One region of the Streptomyces sp. NPDC093260 genome, then DNA from elsewhere that is predicted to be linked to it. Evidence: riboswitches for the same ligand, from Rfam matches in the RefSeq annotation. Region 1 holds a riboswitch; the other holds the start of a gene.
The links. Region 1 has a riboswitch for glycine ahead of gcvP (aminomethyl-transferring glycine dehydrogenase). Riboswitches for the same ligand answer to the same signal wherever they lie in the genome.
Positions count from the first base shown of each region.

Region 2: another riboswitch for glycine. It lies ahead of gcvT (glycine cleavage system aminomethyltransferase GcvT); the one in region 1 lies ahead of gcvP (aminomethyl-transferring glycine dehydrogenase).

Region 1 is NZ_JBFBEK010000024.1:7,017-14,657, forward strand. Features, by position in the region: gene AB0N63_RS26295 (MerR family transcriptional regulator) at 1-380, shown strand, start outside; gene AB0N63_RS26300 (bifunctional nuclease family protein) at 536-1,006, shown strand; gene AB0N63_RS26305 (MerR family transcriptional regulator) at 1,202-1,885, shown strand; gene AB0N63_RS26310 (DNA polymerase IV) at 2,055-3,443, shown strand; gene AB0N63_RS26315 (PRC-barrel domain-containing protein) at 3,740-4,117, opposite strand; glycine riboswitch at 4,232-4,326, shown strand; gene gcvP (aminomethyl-transferring glycine dehydrogenase) at 4,504-7,389, shown strand.
Region 2 is NZ_JBFBEK010000022.1:80,378-88,018, reverse strand. Features, by position in the region: gene AB0N63_RS25595 (L-serine ammonia-lyase) at 51-1,418, opposite strand; gene glyA (serine hydroxymethyltransferase) at 1,512-2,774, opposite strand; gene gcvH (glycine cleavage system protein GcvH) at 2,786-3,163, opposite strand; gene gcvT (glycine cleavage system aminomethyltransferase GcvT) at 3,275-4,402, opposite strand; glycine riboswitch at 4,598-4,698, opposite strand; gene AB0N63_RS25575 (AAA family ATPase) at 4,866-5,567, shown strand; gene AB0N63_RS25570 (enhanced serine sensitivity protein SseB) at 5,609-6,412, shown strand; gene AB0N63_RS25565 (enhanced serine sensitivity protein SseB C-terminal domain-containing protein) at 6,628-7,377, shown strand.

The DNA of each region.
Region 1 (7,641 bases):
CGGAGCCCACGGCGGCCCGGATCGGGCGTGCCGAACTGCTCGCCGCGGCGGAGATCGAGGAGGCGGACCTCACGGAGTGGGAGTCCTACGGGCTGCTCACTCCACTGGAGGACGGGGTCTACGACGCCGAGGCGGTGACCGTGGCCGCCCTGGTCCGGGCGCTCGGCGAGTTCGGGATCGGGCCCCGGCACCTGCGGGTGATGAAGGCGGCGGCCGACCGGGAGGCCGGGCTGGTCGACCAGGTGGTGGCCCCGCTCAGGCGGCACCGCAACCCGCAGACCAGGGCGCACGCGGAGGCCCGCACCAGGGAGCTGGCGGCGCTCACGGTGAAGCTGCACTCGGCGCTGGTGCAGACCGCCCTCGGAGTACGGCTGTCCTGAGCGGCCCCGCCTGCGCGGCTGCCCCTACCGACGTCCTCGGCGCGGCCCCCGCGGCGGCCGGATCGCGGCGCCGCGAGGCCGGATCGGCCCGCTGTTTCGCCGCCCGAGTCCGGCCCGACTACCCAAACGTCCCGGGCACAGCCTAGGGTTGCTGTGTGAACGAGCTCGATGTCGTAGGTGTCCGGGTCGAAATGCCCTCCAACCAGCCGATCGTGCTCCTGCGCGAAGTGGGAGGCGACCGTTACCTCCCCATCTGGATCGGACCGGGGGAGGCGACGGCGATCGCCTTCGCCCAGCAGGGCATGGCTCCCGCGCGGCCACTCACGCACGACCTGTTCAAGGACGTGCTGGAGGCCGTCGGCCAGGAGCTGACCGAAGTGCGTATCACGGACCTGCGGGAGGGCGTCTTCTACGCGGAGCTGGTCTTCGCCAGCGGAGTCGAGGTGAGCGCCCGTCCGTCCGACGCCATAGCGCTGGCGCTACGCACCGGAACGCCGATCTACGGCAGTGACACGGTGCTGGACGACGCGGGGATCGCGATCCCGGACGAGCAGGAGGACGAGGTGGAGAAGTTCCGCGAGTTCCTCGACCAGATCTCGCCGGAGGACTTCGGCAGTAGCCAGTGACACGCCGGCACACGCCGTCGGCCGAGGGCCGCCCTGCGGCCTCCCGCGAGGGCATTCGGCTAGCCTTTCCCCGCGGTGGGGCACGGGAAACCACTCTTAGGGTGATTATCACTCGGCGTGCCGAGTGTGGCGATCGTTGACGCACCCCTGGTGACTGCCTACCGTCGAGGAGGCAGGTCAAGGACGGAGGTCGGCGTGAGAAGCAGCGGCGACGGTACGGCTGGGGAAGTCCCCGGGCGCGATGTCGGCGGAGGCGTTCCGTACCCTTCCCCAAGCTCTCGGCTCCGCTCCAGCAGCGGATACCCCCACCACGCCGGCACGGCCGACCACGCCCCGCAGTGGCCGGCGGCCGTGCCCAGCAGCAAAGGGGCGGCGTCCATGGTGTCCGAGGAGATCGGCTACCGGGGGCCGACGGCCTGCGCAGCCGCCGGCATCACCTATCGGCAACTGGACTACTGGGCGCGCACCGGCCTGGTGGAGCCGAGTGTCCGGCCCGCGCACGGTTCCGGCACGCAGCGGCTGTACAGCTTCCGCGACGTCGTGGTGCTGAAGATCGTCAAGCGGTTCCTGGACACCGGTGTGTCCCTGCAGAACATCCGTACCGCGGTGCAGCACCTGCGCGAGCGCGGCTTTCGCGACCTGGAGTGCATGACGCTGATGAGCGACGGCGCCACGGTGTACGAGTGCACCTCGCCGGACGAGGTGCACGAGCTGCTGCAGGGTGGTCAGGGCGTCTTCGGCATCGCCGTGGGCGTGGTGTGGCGGGACGTGGAGAGCGCCCTGTCCCAACTGCACGGGGAGCGCGTCGACACCGGCGAGACCCTGGTCGGCCACAACCCCGCCGACGAACTGGCCCGGCGGCGCAACCGGGCCGTCTGACCGCGCCCTCCGTCGCTCGTCCCGACCGGCCGGAGCGCGACGGCCCGCCTCCGTGTGAACGGCGCCTCGCCTCCGCGCGGCGGCGGGCGCGCATCCGCCAGCTGCCCCGCCCCCGTGCCGACGCCCGGCGCGGGGGGCGTTGTCAGTGGTGTGGTGCAGCATCGTAGATGTGAGAAACGCGCCCACGATCCTGCACCTCGACATGGACGCCTTCTTCGCCTCCGCGGAGCAGGCGTCCAAGCCGAGCCTGCGCGGGAAGGCCGTGATCGTGGGCGGTCTCGGACCGCGCGGGGTGGTCGCCACCGCGTCGTACGAGGCGCGGGTCTTCGGCGTCCACTCGGCGATGCCGATGGCGCAGGCCCGCCGGCTGGCGCCCAACGCGGCGTACCTGGTGCCGCGCTTCGCCTTCTACCGGTCCATCAGCGACCAGGTGATGGGGTTGCTGCGGTCCCTGTCGCCCCTGATGGAGCCGCTCAGCCTGGACGAGGCGTTCGTGGACCTGGAGGCCGCGGGAGCCGCCCGGGACGCGGACTCGGCCCGGCTGGTGGGAGCCAGGCTGCGCGCCGACATCCTGGCCGTGACCGGTCTGACCGGCTCGGTGGGGCTGGCCGCCTCCAAGATGCTCGCGAAGATCGCCTCCGAGCAGGCCAAGCCGGACGGGCTGGTGCTCATCGAACCCGGCACCGAGCGGGGCCTGCTCGAACCCATGCCGGTCAGGACGCTGCCGGGCGTGGGACCGGCGACGGGCGACCATCTGCGGCGGGCCGGTATCCACACCGTCGGCGAGCTGGCCGAGGCGGGCGAGGACGAGCTGGTCCGGCTGCTGGGCAAGGCGCACGGGCACGCGCTGTACGCGATGGCGCTGGCCCACGACGAGCGGCCCGTCGTCGCCGAACGCGAGACCAAGTCGGTGTCGGTCGAGGACACCTACGACGTGGACATCCACGACCGGCTGCGAGTCGGTCTCGAGGTGCAGCGGCTCGCCGACCGGTGCGTGCGGCGGCTGCGCGGTTCGGGGCTGTCCGGGCGGACCATCGTGCTGAAGGTGCGGCGCTACGACTTCTCCACGCTGACCCGCTCCGAGACGCTGCGCGGTCCCACCGACGACCCGGCGGTGGTGCGCGAGGCCGCGGCCCGGCTGCTGGACTCCGTGGACACCACGGGCGGGGTCCGGTTGCTGGGCGTGGGCGTGACCGGGCTGGCCGACTACACCCAGGAGGACCTGTTCGCGCAGGCGGCGGGCGCCCGTCCGGAGGGTCCCCTGGAGGTGCCGGCGGACGAACCCGCCGAGGAGCGGCCGGCCCCGGCCGAACGGCGCTGGCCCTCGGGCCACGACGTTCGGCACGCCGAGTACGGGCACGGCTGGGTGCAGGGCAGCGGCCTGGGCCGGGTCACGGTGCGTTTCGAGACGCCCCTGTCGGGGCCGGGCCGGGTGCGGACGTTCCGCGTCGACGACCCGGACCTCGAACCGGCCGATCCGCTGCCGCTGGTGCGGCGAAGACCGGACGGGGCCGAGGGCGGGGCGTGCGTGGCGAACGGCGCTGAGCCGGCGGTGTGACGGCCAGGCCCGGATGTGGCTGCCGTGGCGCGGCGGTGACCTCCTTGTCGGCTCGGTGCGGACGGGATGCGGGCCGCCGGGACCGCCTGCCTCGGTGGTGACGGGTGAGTCGGCGATGCCGAGGCTGCGGCCGGTGGCGGCCGGTCGTGGACGGGAGCGGGAGCGGGCTGCGCCGGGCGGGGGAGGGTGAGTCGGCGGTGCCGGGCGTCGCCCGGACCGATGCCGTCCGGTACGGGTGGGGGGACTGGGCTCCCGTAGGCTTCTCCGGCCCCGGAGTCCAACGGATGCGGGGGCTGTCAGGCGTCCTCCGTGCCCGAGCCCGCGAGTCTGCCGAAGTCGTGGTCGGGGAGCGCGGGTGCGGGGGCCACGTCCAGGCCGTAGTGGTGGTAGAGCTGCAGTTCCTGCTCGGGGGAAAGATGGCGGCCGACGCCGAAATCGGGGGCGTCCTTGATCAGCGCCCGGTCGAAGGGGACGCGCAGGGCGCCGTCCACCAGCTCGCTGGGCTCCAGGGGGACGAAGGCGTCCCGGGAGAACAGGCCGGTGCGTATGGCCGCCCACTCGGGCACACCGGTGGCGTCGTCGAGGTACACCTCGTCCACCGTGCCGATCTTCTCGCCGTTGCGGTCGAACGCCTTGCGGCCGATCAGGTTGCGCGGATCGATCTCGGTCTGCACGGTCCCTCCACGTGGTCGCAACTCATCCGTAAGCACTACAAAAGAGCACATTCGCCGGTGCGGCCACTCGAAGGCCTGTGCGGCCGGTCCGCTGGTAGGCTGGCAGGCGGCTGCTGACCCCGTGCGGGAGAGTCCTCCAGCGACATCGGAGGCGCCGAAGGAGCAAATCCTCCCCGGAATCTCTCAGGCCCACGTACCGCACGGACGAGGTCACTCTGGAAAGCAGAGCGGGTGTCGACGGCGCCCGCTCTCACCGACGGTGAAAACCGGGCGCGAGCGAGCGGCCCCGGTGAAGCTCTCAGGTTGAGATGACAGAGGGGGAGGCCGTCGGGGCACCCGCGCCGTGGTGTCCCTCGAAGGTCGCGTCAGACCAGGAGGCCTCCGCAATGACCGCCCAGCGCATCCCGCTCTCCGAACTCGAACAGGGCATCCCCTTCGAGCAGCGTCACATCGGCCCCGACCACGAGGCCCAGGCCAAGATGCTCGCGCAGGTCGGATACGGCTCGCTCGACGAGCTGACTGCCGCCGCCGTACCCGATGTGATCAAGAACGCCGACGCGCTCGACCTGCCGGGCGCCCGCACCGAGGCCGAGGTGCTGGCCGAGCTGCGCTCGCTCGCCGACCGCAACCAGGTCCTCGGCTCCATGATCGGGCTCGGCTACTACGGGACGTTCACCCCGCCGGTCATCCTGCGCAACGTCATGGAGAACCCGGCCTGGTACACGGCGTACACGCCCTACCAGCCGGAGATCTCGCAGGGCCGCCTGGAAGCGCTGCTGAACTTCCAGACCGTCGTCGCCGACCTCACCGGGCTGCCCACCTCCGGTGCCTCCCTGCTCGACGAGGGCACCGCCGCCGCCGAGGCGATGGCCCTGTCGCGGCGCATGGGCAAGAACAAGAAGGGCCTCTTCCTGGTCGACGCGGACGCGCTGCCGCAGACCATCGCCGTCATCCAGACCCGCGCCGAGCCGACCGGCGTCGAGGTCGTCGTCGCCGACCTGAGCGAGGGCATCCCCGCCGAGATCGCCGAGCGCGAGATCAACGGCGTGCTCCTCCAGTACCCGGGCGCCTCCGGTGCCGTGCGCGACCTCCAGCCGGTGATCGACCAGGCGCACGGACTCGGCGCCCTCGTCACCGTCGCCGCCGACCTGCTCGCCCTCACACTGTTGAAGTCGCCCGGCGAGCTGGGCGCGGACATCGCCGTCGGCACCACCCAGCGCTTCGGCGTCCCGATGGGCTTCGGCGGACCGCACGCCGGTTACATGGCGGTGCACGAGAAGTTCGCCCGCAGCCTGCCCGGCCGCCTGGTCGGCGTCTCCGTCGACGCCGACGGCAACAAGGCCTACCGCCTCGCCCTCCAGACCCGCGAGCAGCACATCCGCCGGGAGAAGGCCACCAGCAACATCTGCACCGCGCAGGTGCTGCTCGCCGTCATGGCCGGCATGTACGCCGTCTACCACGGCCCGGACGGCCTCAAGGCCATCGCCGAGCGCACCCACCGCTACGCCTCCGTCCTCGCCGAGGGACTGCGGGCCGGCGGCGCGGAGGTCGTCCACGGCGCGTTCTTCGACACGCTGACCGTCAAGGTCGCCGGCCGGGCCGCCGAGGTCGTCGCCGCCGCCCGCGAGGCCGGCGTCAACCTGCGCCTCGTCGACGCCGACCACGTCTCCATCGCCTGCGACGAGACCACCACCCGCGCCCATCTGCGCACCGTGTGGTCCGCCTTCGGCGTCTCCGGCGACATCGACGCCCTGGACGCCACCGCCGCTCAGGCGCTGCCGGAGGGTCTGCTGCGCACCGACGGCTACCTCGCCCACCCGGTCTTCCACCAGCACCGCTCCGAGACCGCCATGTTGCGCTACCTGCGCAGGCTGGCCGACCGCGACTACGCGCTCGACCGCGGCATGATCCCGCTCGGCTCGTGCACCATGAAGCTCAACGCCACCACGGAGATGGAGCCGGTCACCTGGCCCGAGTTCGGCCAGCTGCACCCCTTCGCGCCCGCCGAGCAGGCGCAGGGCTTCCTCACCCTGATCCACGAGCTGGAGGACCGGCTCGCCGAGGTCACCGGCTACGACAAGGTCTCCCTGCAGCCCAACGCCGGCTCCCAGGGCGAGCTGGCCGGTCTGCTCGCCGTGCGCGGCTACCACCGCGCCAACGGCGACGAGCAGCGCACCGTCTGTCTCATCCCGTCCTCCGCGCACGGCACCAACGCCGCCAGCGCCGTGATGGCCGGCATGAAGGTCGTCGTCGTCAAGACCGCCGAGGACGGCGAGATCGACGTCGAGGACCTGCGGGCCAAGATCGAGCAGCACCGCGACCAGCTCGCCGTGCTGATGATCACCTACCCGTCCACGCACGGCGTGTTCGAGGAGCACGTCGCCGACATCTGCGCGCAGGTCCACGACGCCGGCGGCCAGGTCTACGTCGACGGCGCCAACCTCAACGCCCTGGTCGGCCTCGCCAAGCCCGGCCACTTCGGCGGCGACGTCTCCCACCTGAACCTGCACAAGACCTTCTGCATCCCGCACGGCGGCGGCGGCCCCGGCGTCGGCCCGGTCGCCGTCCGCTCGCACCTCGCGCCGTACCTGCCCAACCATCCGCTCCAGCCGGAGGCCGGTCCCGAGACCGGCGTCGGACCGATCTCCGCCGCGCCCTGGGGCTCGGCCGGCATCCTGCCGATCTCCTGGGCCTATGTCCGGCTGATGGGCGGCGAGGGTCTCAAGCGCGCCACGCAGGTGGCCGTGCTGAACGCCAACTACATCGCCAAGCGCCTGGAGCCGCACTACCCCGTGCTCTACACCGGCCCCGGCGGCCTGGTCGCGCACGAGTGCATCATCGACCTGCGCCCGCTGACCAAGGCGACCGGCGTCAGCGTCGACGACGTGGCCAAGCGGCTCATCGACTACGGCTTCCACGCGCCGACGATGTCCTTCCCGGTGGCCGGCACGCTGATGATCGAGCCGACCGAGTCCGAGGACCTGGCCGAGCTGGACCGCTTCTGCGACACGATGATCGCGATTCGCGCCGAGATCGAGAAGGTCGGCTCGGGCGAGTGGGACGCGGACGACAACCCGCTGCGCGGCGCTCCGCACACCGCCGCCGCGCTCGGCGGCGAGTGGGACCACGCCTACAGCCGCGAGGAGGCGGTCTTCCCGGCCGGTGTCTCGGCGGCCGACAAGTACTGGCCGCCGGTGCGCCGTATCGACCAGGCGTTCGGCGACCGGAACCTGGTCTGCTCCTGCCCGCCGCTGGACGCGTACGAGGACTGAGTGCGGTGACGCACGAGGCCCCGCCCGGCGCTGTCCGCCGGGCGGCGCCTTCGCGCGTGCGGGCGCGGGCCGGCCGGGCATGGGCCGGTGCGGGGCAGGGAGCGGGTGTCCCTGGGCGGCGGGGGTGCGGCGCGTGTCGGTCGGGTGCCCGTGTGCGGGTGCGTCGGCCGGGTGTTCGCGGGTGAGGCCGGCGTCCGGGCGTGCGGGCGCTGGGCGCCGCTCGGCCGTCCGTGCGCGGAGCGCGCCGGACGG
Region 2 (7,641 bases), on a different contig from region 1:
CGAACATCCGCCCTACGCGCCCGCCGCCCGGTTCCGGCGGCACCCGTGCCTCAGCACTCGATGATGTTCACCGCCAGCCCCCCGCGGGCCGTCTCCTTGTACTTCACCGACATGTCCGCGCCGGTGTCCTTCATGGTCTTGATGACCTTGTCCAGGGAGACCTTGTGGGAGCCGTCGCCGCGCAGGGCCATGCGGGCGGCGGTGACCGCCTTGACCGCGGCCATGCCGTTGCGTTCGATGCAGGGGATCTGGACGAGTCCGCCGACCGGGTCGCAGGTGAGGCCGAGGTTGTGCTCCATGCCGATCTCGGCGGCGTTCTCCACCTGCTCGGGCGTGCCGCCCATCACCTCGGCCAGGGCGCCCGCCGCCATCGAGCAGGCGGAGCCGACCTCGCCCTGGCAGCCGACCTCGGCGCCGGAGATCGAGGCGTTCTCCTTGAACAGCATGCCGATCGCGCCGGCCGCGAGCAGGAAGCGGACCACGCCGTCCTCGTCCGCGCCGGGGATGAAGTTGATGTAGTAGTGCAGGACGGCGGGGATGATGCCGGCCGCGCCGTTGGTCGGGGCGGTGACGACCCGGCCGCCGGCCGCGTTCTCCTCGTTGACCGCCATCGCGTAGAGGGTGATCCACTCCATGGAGCGGGCCGCCGCGTCGCCCTCGGCGCGCAGCTGGCGCGCGGTCGTCGCGGCCCGGCGGCGCACCTTCAGACCGCCCGGCAGGATGCCCTCTCGGCTCATGCCCCGCCCCACGCACGCCTGCATCACCCGCCAGATCTCCAGCAGGCCCGCCCGGATCTCCTCCTCGGTGCGCCAGGCCCGCTCGTTCTCCAGCATCAGCGAGGAGATCGACAGGCCGGTCTCCTTGGTCAGGCGCAGCAGCTCGTCGCCGGTGCGGAAGGGGTACTTCAGGACCGTGTCGTCGAGTCTGATCCGGTCGGCGCCCACCGCGTCCTCGTCCACGACGAAGCCTCCGCCCACCGAGTAGTAGGTCTTGGTCAGCAGCTCGGCGCCCGAGGCGTCGTGCGCCCACAGGGTCATGCCGTTGGCGTGGTAGGGCAGCGCCTTGCGGCGGTGCAGGACCATGTCGTCGTCGAAGGAGAAGGCGATCTCGTGCTCACCGAGCACGCTGAGGCGGCCGTCGGCCTTGATCTTCTCCACCCGCGCGTCGGCCGTCTCCACGTCCACCGTGCGCGGCGAGTCGCCCTCCAGGCCGAGCAGCACCGCCTTCGGGGTGCCGTGGCCGTGGCCGGTCGCGCCGAGGGAGCCGTACAGCTCCGCGCGCAGCGACGCGGTCCGCTCCAGCAGCCCCTCGCCGCGCAGCCGGCGGGCGAACATACGGGCCGCGCGCATCGGGCCGACCGTGTGGGAGCTGGAAGGGCCGATGCCGATCGAGAACAGGTCGAAGACCGAGATGGCCACAGGGACTCCTCAAGACGGGGGTGATGCGAGCGGGAGGGCGGGGACACCGCGCGGGCGCCGGGATCGCCGGCGTGCGCGGTGCCCCCGGGCGACTTACTTGTCCAGACCCGGGTAGAGCGGGTGCTTGTCGGCCAGGGCGGTCACCCGGGCCTTGAGGGCCGCCGCGTCGTACGACGGCTTCAGCGCCTCGGCGATCACGTCCGCGACGTCGGCGAAGTCCTCGGCGGTGAAGCCGCGGGTGGCCAGGGCCGGGGTGCCGATCCGAAGGCCGGAGGTGACCATCGGGGGCCGCGGATCGTTCGGGACGGCGTTGCGGTTGACCGTGATGCCGACCTCGTGGAGGCGGTCCTCGGCCTGCTGGCCATCCAGCTCCGAGTTGCGCAGGTCCACCAGGACCAGGTGCACGTCGGTGCCGCCGGTCAGCACGTCCACGCCGGCCGCGCGGGCGTCGTCCCGCACCAGGCGCTCGGCCAGGACGCGGGCGCCCTCCAGGGTACGCCGCTGGCGCTCCTTGAAGTCGTCGGAGGCGGCCACCTTGAAGGCCACCGCCTTCGCGGCGATCACATGCTCCAGCGGGCCGCCCTGCTGACCGGGGAAGACCGCGGAGTTGATCTTCTTGGCCAGCTCGGCCGTGGACAGGATCACACCGCCGCGCGGACCGCCGAGGGTCTTGTGGGTCGTGGTGGTGACCACGTGGGCGTGCGGCACCGGGTTGGGGTGCAGGCCCGCCGCGACCAGACCGGCGAAGTGCGCCATGTCGACCATCAGGTACGCGCCGACCTCGTCCGCGATCCGGCGGAACTCGGCGAAGTCCAGCTGCCGCGGGTAGGCCGACCAGCCGGCCACGATCAGCTTCGGCTTGGACTGCCTGGCCAGCTTCTCCACCTCGGCCATGTCGACCAGGCCGTCCTCGCCGACGTGGTAGGGGACCACGTCGTAGAGCTTGCCGGAGAAGTTGATCTTCATGCCGTGGGTCAGGTGGCCGCCGTGCGCCAGGTTCAGGCCCATGATCGTGTCACCGGGCTTGAGCAGGGCGAACATCGCGGCGGCGTTCGCCTGCGCGCCGGAGTGCGGCTGCACGTTGGCGTGCTCGGCGCCGAACAGTTCCTTGACCCGGTCGATCGCGATCTGCTCGACCACGTCGACGTGCTCGCAACCGCCGTAGTAACGGCGGCCCGGGTAGCCCTCGGCGTACTTGTTGGTGAGGACCGAGCCCTGCGCCTCCATGACCGCGACCGGGGCGAAGTTCTCCGAGGCGATCATCTCCAGCGTGGACTGCTGGCGGCGCAGCTCGGCGTCGACCGCGGCGGCCACGTCCGGGTCGAGCTCGTGCAGGGGCGTGTCGAGAACAGTCATGGCGTCCGTCCTCAGCCCGCGTTCTGCGCGGCGTACTCGTCGGCGCTCATCAGGTCGGCCGGCTCCTCGGCGATGCGCACCCTGAACAGCCAGCCGCCCTCGAAGGGCTCGGAGTTCACCAGCGACGGGTCGTCCACCACGTCCTGGTTGATCTCCGTGACCTCACCGCCGACCGGGGAGTACAGGTCCGACACCGACTTGGTGGACTCCAGCTCGCCGCAGGTCTCGCCCGCGGCCACCGTGGAGCCCACCTCCGGGAGCTGGGCGAAGACGACGTCGCCGAGCGCGTTGGCCGCGAACTCGGTGATGCCGACCGTCGCGACGCCGTCCTCGGCGGGCGACAGCCACTCGTGCTCCTTGCTGTAACGCAGCTGCTGGGGGTTGCTCATGGCCTGAATTCTCCTGTACGCGGGAGGGTGCTGGTGAATGGGGGACTGCGGAAGGCACGCGTGAGCAGGGGCGGGGCGCCCCGGGATCACGACGGTCCGGTTACGACGGTGTCACTTCCGCCGCTTGTAGAACGGCAGTGCCACGACCTCGTACGGCTCGTGGCTGCCCCGGATGTCCACGCCCACGCCCTCGGCGCCGGGGGCGGCGTGCGCGGCGTCGACGTACGCCATGGCGATCGGCTTGCCGAGAGTGGGGGAGGGAGCACCGGAGGTGACCTCGCCGATCACCTCGCCGCCGGCCACCACCTGGTAGCCCGCGCGCGGGACGCGCCGGCCCTCGGCGACCAGGCCGACCAGGACCCGCGGCGGGTTCTCGGCGGCGCGCTCCGCGGCCCGCCGAAGGGCCTCGCGGCCGACGAAGTCGCCGTCCTTGTCGAACTTGACGACCCGGCCGAGCCCCGCGTCGAACGGCGTCAGCGACGTCGTCAGCTCGTGCCCGTACAGCGGCATGCCCGCCTCCAGGCGCAGCGTGTCGCGGCAGGACAGCCCGCACGGGATCAGCCCGGCGTCGGCGCCGGCGTCGGTCAGCGCCTGCCACAGCTTCTCGGCGTCGGCAGGGGCGACGAACAGCTCGAAGCCGTCCTCGCCGGTGTAGCCGGTGCGCGCGATCAGCGCGGAGACGCCGGCCACCGTGCCGGGCAGACCGGCGTAGTACTTCAGACCGGCCAGATCGGCGTCGGTCAGCGACTGGAGGATCGCGGGGGAGGCCGGACCCTGCACAGCGAGCAGCGCGTACGCGTCGCGATCGTCGCGGACCTCCGCGTCGAAGCCGGCCGCCCGCTCGGTCAGCGCGTCCAGCACCACCTGGGCGTTGGAGGCATTGGCGACGACCATGTACTCCGTCTCGGCCAGCCGGTAGACGATCAGGTCGTCCAGGATGCCGCCGTCCTCGCGGCAGATCATCGTGTAGCGGGCGCGGCCCACGCCGACGGAGGCGATGTCGCCGACCAGGGCGTGGTTCAGCAGGGCGGCGGCCTCCGGGCCGGTGACCGCGATCTCGCCCATGTGGGAGAGGTCGAACAGACCGGCCCGGGTGCGCACGGCCACGTGCTCGTCGCGCTCGGAGCCGTAGCGCAGCGGCATGTCCCAGCCGGCGAAGTCGGTCATCGTCGCCCCGAGCGAGCGGTGCAGCGCGTCGAGCGCGGTGTGGCGCAGCGGATGGGAGGCGGAACTGCTCATCGGTCGGTCTCCAAGGCGAGGCGGTCTCCCCGCGCCGGCGCACGCCGGAGGTCGGGGAGGACGAGGACAGGGCTCGTGTCCTCCCCATCTGTCATCGGAACCTGAGAGGTTCGCCATGACCGCCGTCGCACGGACGGGTCACGGCTTGCACCTTGGGTGGAGCCACTGCGGCAGCGGCCCGCTTTTCAGATGTGCCTCGCCCGCGCGGTAACGGGGCCTGAGAGATTCAAGGGAGGGACTTGCTCCTTCGGCGCCCCGTGCAGACGTGCTGCCGGGGACTCTCCCGCGCGGATTCAAGCGGCCGGTATGCAGTTGGCGCGCCCATCATTGCACGGCGCGCCGCCGCCCGGCAGGGCCGCATCTGTAACCGGCCTGTGGCAGAACGCGCACGGAAACAACGGGGACCGCGCATTACGTTCTCTTTACCGAGGGTAGGTGAACCGTCACCACCCAGGGGAGGACGATGACGGTGAACAGGACCGTGCCGGCGTACGCCACGACCCACGCCCCCGCGCTGCCCGCCGCGCGCACCGGCCGCGCCCGCGCGCACGGCGGGCGGGGCGGCCCCGCGCCCGCCGTCCGCGACCTGCGCGAGCGGCCCGGCCGCGGACCGCGCGCCCTGGTCTTCGGCCCCCGCGACCTGGTCGTGGTCACCGGACTGCCCGGCAGCGGCAAGTCCACCCTGATCCGGCGCGCGGCCGACGGCCTGCGCATCGACTCCCAGGACGCCCGCGACCGCTTCGCGGCCCGCCTGCCGGGCCGCCTGCCCTACGCCCTCTACCGCCCCCTGGTCCGCCTCGCCCACTACGCGGCCCTGCGCCGCGCCCTCGGCACCGGCGAACCGGTCGTGGTGCACGACTGCGGCACCCAGACCTGGGTCCGCTCCTGGCTGGCCCGCGCCGCCCGCCGCCGCGGCGCCGCCCTCCATCTGCTGCTGCTCGACGTCACCCCCGAAGCCGCCCTCCAGGGCCAGCGCCGCCGCGGCCGGGGCGTCTCCCGCTACGCCTTCGCGCGCCACCGCCGCGCGGCCGCCCGGCTGTTGCGCGCGGTCGAGCGCGGCGAGGTCCCGGCCGGCTGCGGCTCGGCGGTGCTGCTGGACCGCGCGGCGGCCGGCCGGCTGCACCGGATCGGGTTCACCGGTGAGGGCGAGGACGGCACCCGTTAGCCTTTCGGTCACATCAGTGGTTCCCAGCAGGCGGTAGGCAGATGGACTTCCCGGCGGACTTCTCCGCGGACTTTCCGGGGGACTTCCCGGTACCGACACACCCCCAGCCGCACGGCGGCTGGCCCGGCAACGAGCTGGAGGAAGTGCTCTCGGCCTCCCTCGGCGTGCCCACGGCCGGCGCCCGGATCGTCGAGGTGCTGGCCCGCAGCTTCCTGTGGGTGCCGCTGCCCAACGGCGGCGGCCCGCACAGCGGGCCCCTCGACCTGCCCGCCCTGGAGATCGACGGCCAGGCCTACGTCCCCGTCTTCAGCTCCGAGGAACAGCTGCGCCAGGTCGCCGGCGCCCACATGGCGTACACCATCGCGCCCGCCGTCGAGTTCGCCCGCGGACTGCCCCCGCAGATCGGCCTCGCCCTCAACCCGGACGGTGTCGTCGGCATCCCGCTGCCCCCGCAGGCGGTGGCCGAGCTGTGCCGGGCCGGGCGCACCGAGCTGGACGGCCCGGCGGGCGGCGGCCGGGTCCGCCTCTTCGAACCGGACTGGCAGGACGACCCGGTGGACTTCCTCGCCGCAGCCTCGGCCGAGTTCGCCGAGACGGGCGTCGTCGTCAGCGCCCGCCGCTGTCTGGCCGCCGTGGAGACGGCCGACCCGGTGATGTTCATAGGCGTCGAACTGGCCCAGTGGGAGGGCGATCTGCGCGCCCGCCCCCTGGACGCCCTCGGCCGCGCCCTGGCCAAGGCCCCGGTCAAGTGGCCGGTGAACCTGGTCCTCATGGACGTGGCCGACGACCCGGTCATCGACTGGCTGAGGGAAAAGGTCCGCCCCTTCTACCAGTACGGCCACTGAAGCCGCCCCGGGAAGGGGCGCGGGGCCGTGCCGGTGCGCGGCTCCGCCGCGGGAGGTGACCGGCCGCGGCCGGCCCGCACCCGCGCGACCAGGACGGAGACCGAGCCGGCAGGCGGCCTTAAGCTAGACGCACAGCTCGGTGAGGAGCCACACGAAGGGGCGGTAAAAGGGTGAGCGCCAGCGCGAGCGGCACCGCGGCCGGGCACGTGGAGCAGATGCTGCGCCAGGTGGCCCCCGGCCGCTACGACGCCTACGAATCGCTCCTCCACGCCCTCGCCACCCCCGCCACCGGCCAGGTGTGGATGCTGCTGTGGCACGGCCAGGCCGGCGCCCCCGACGCCCAGTACGGCCACATGGAGGTCGGCGGCCACGGCTACGCGCCCTGCGTCACCTCCGCCCAGGAGCTCTCGGCGAGCGGCTGGATGCGGTCGTACGAGGTGGTGGACGCCCTCGACGTCGCCCGCACCCTCTACCCGGACCGCTACGGCCTGTGGCTCAACCCGCACGCGCCGGGCGGCGGCGTCGGCATCCCCTGGCTGGACCTGCGGCGGATCGCGGCCGGCCTGGACCGCCAGCCGGCCGGACCCCTCAGACTGTCCGAACCCACCATCGAGATCCCGCAGTTCTACGCCCTGCTCACCCAGAACGCCCACCGCACCCCGGCGCTGCGCTCGCTGCGCCGCGCCTGGGTGCAGCCCGCGTACGGGGCGCCCTACCTCGCCATCGGCCTGGACGTGTACGACGCCTCGCCGCCGGCCGTGGACTCGGTGCGGGCGATGATGCAGCGCTCCATCGGCGCCGTCCCCGACGGGCTGCCGGTCTCCACGGTCGCGATGTCCGACGAGTTCGATCCGGTGGCGATGTGGCTGCGCGCCAACTCCCGCCCGTTCTACGACCGCGACGCCCATGCCGCCCCGGGCCCGGCCGGCGGCTACGGTCACCCGCCGGTCAACGGCGCTTACTGACCGCAGCGGCCCGGCGCGGCCGCTTTCCGGTTTGCACACAGGATCTTCGCACCACCCCCTCCTCTGCGCGCGTAGATTGTCGGCGATTGGACCCGAACCGCGCCGGATCGCCCTTGTGTCCCAACTGTTCAGCGTTCGGGAGGCGTTACCCACTGTTCGGATAACGGAATCCCCTGGACTGCATCACGGTTGCGCATACTTTCGCCGTCAGCTCTGGCGGGTGATCGTGACCACGCTGAAGACTCGCGAGTCAGACACGAGGTC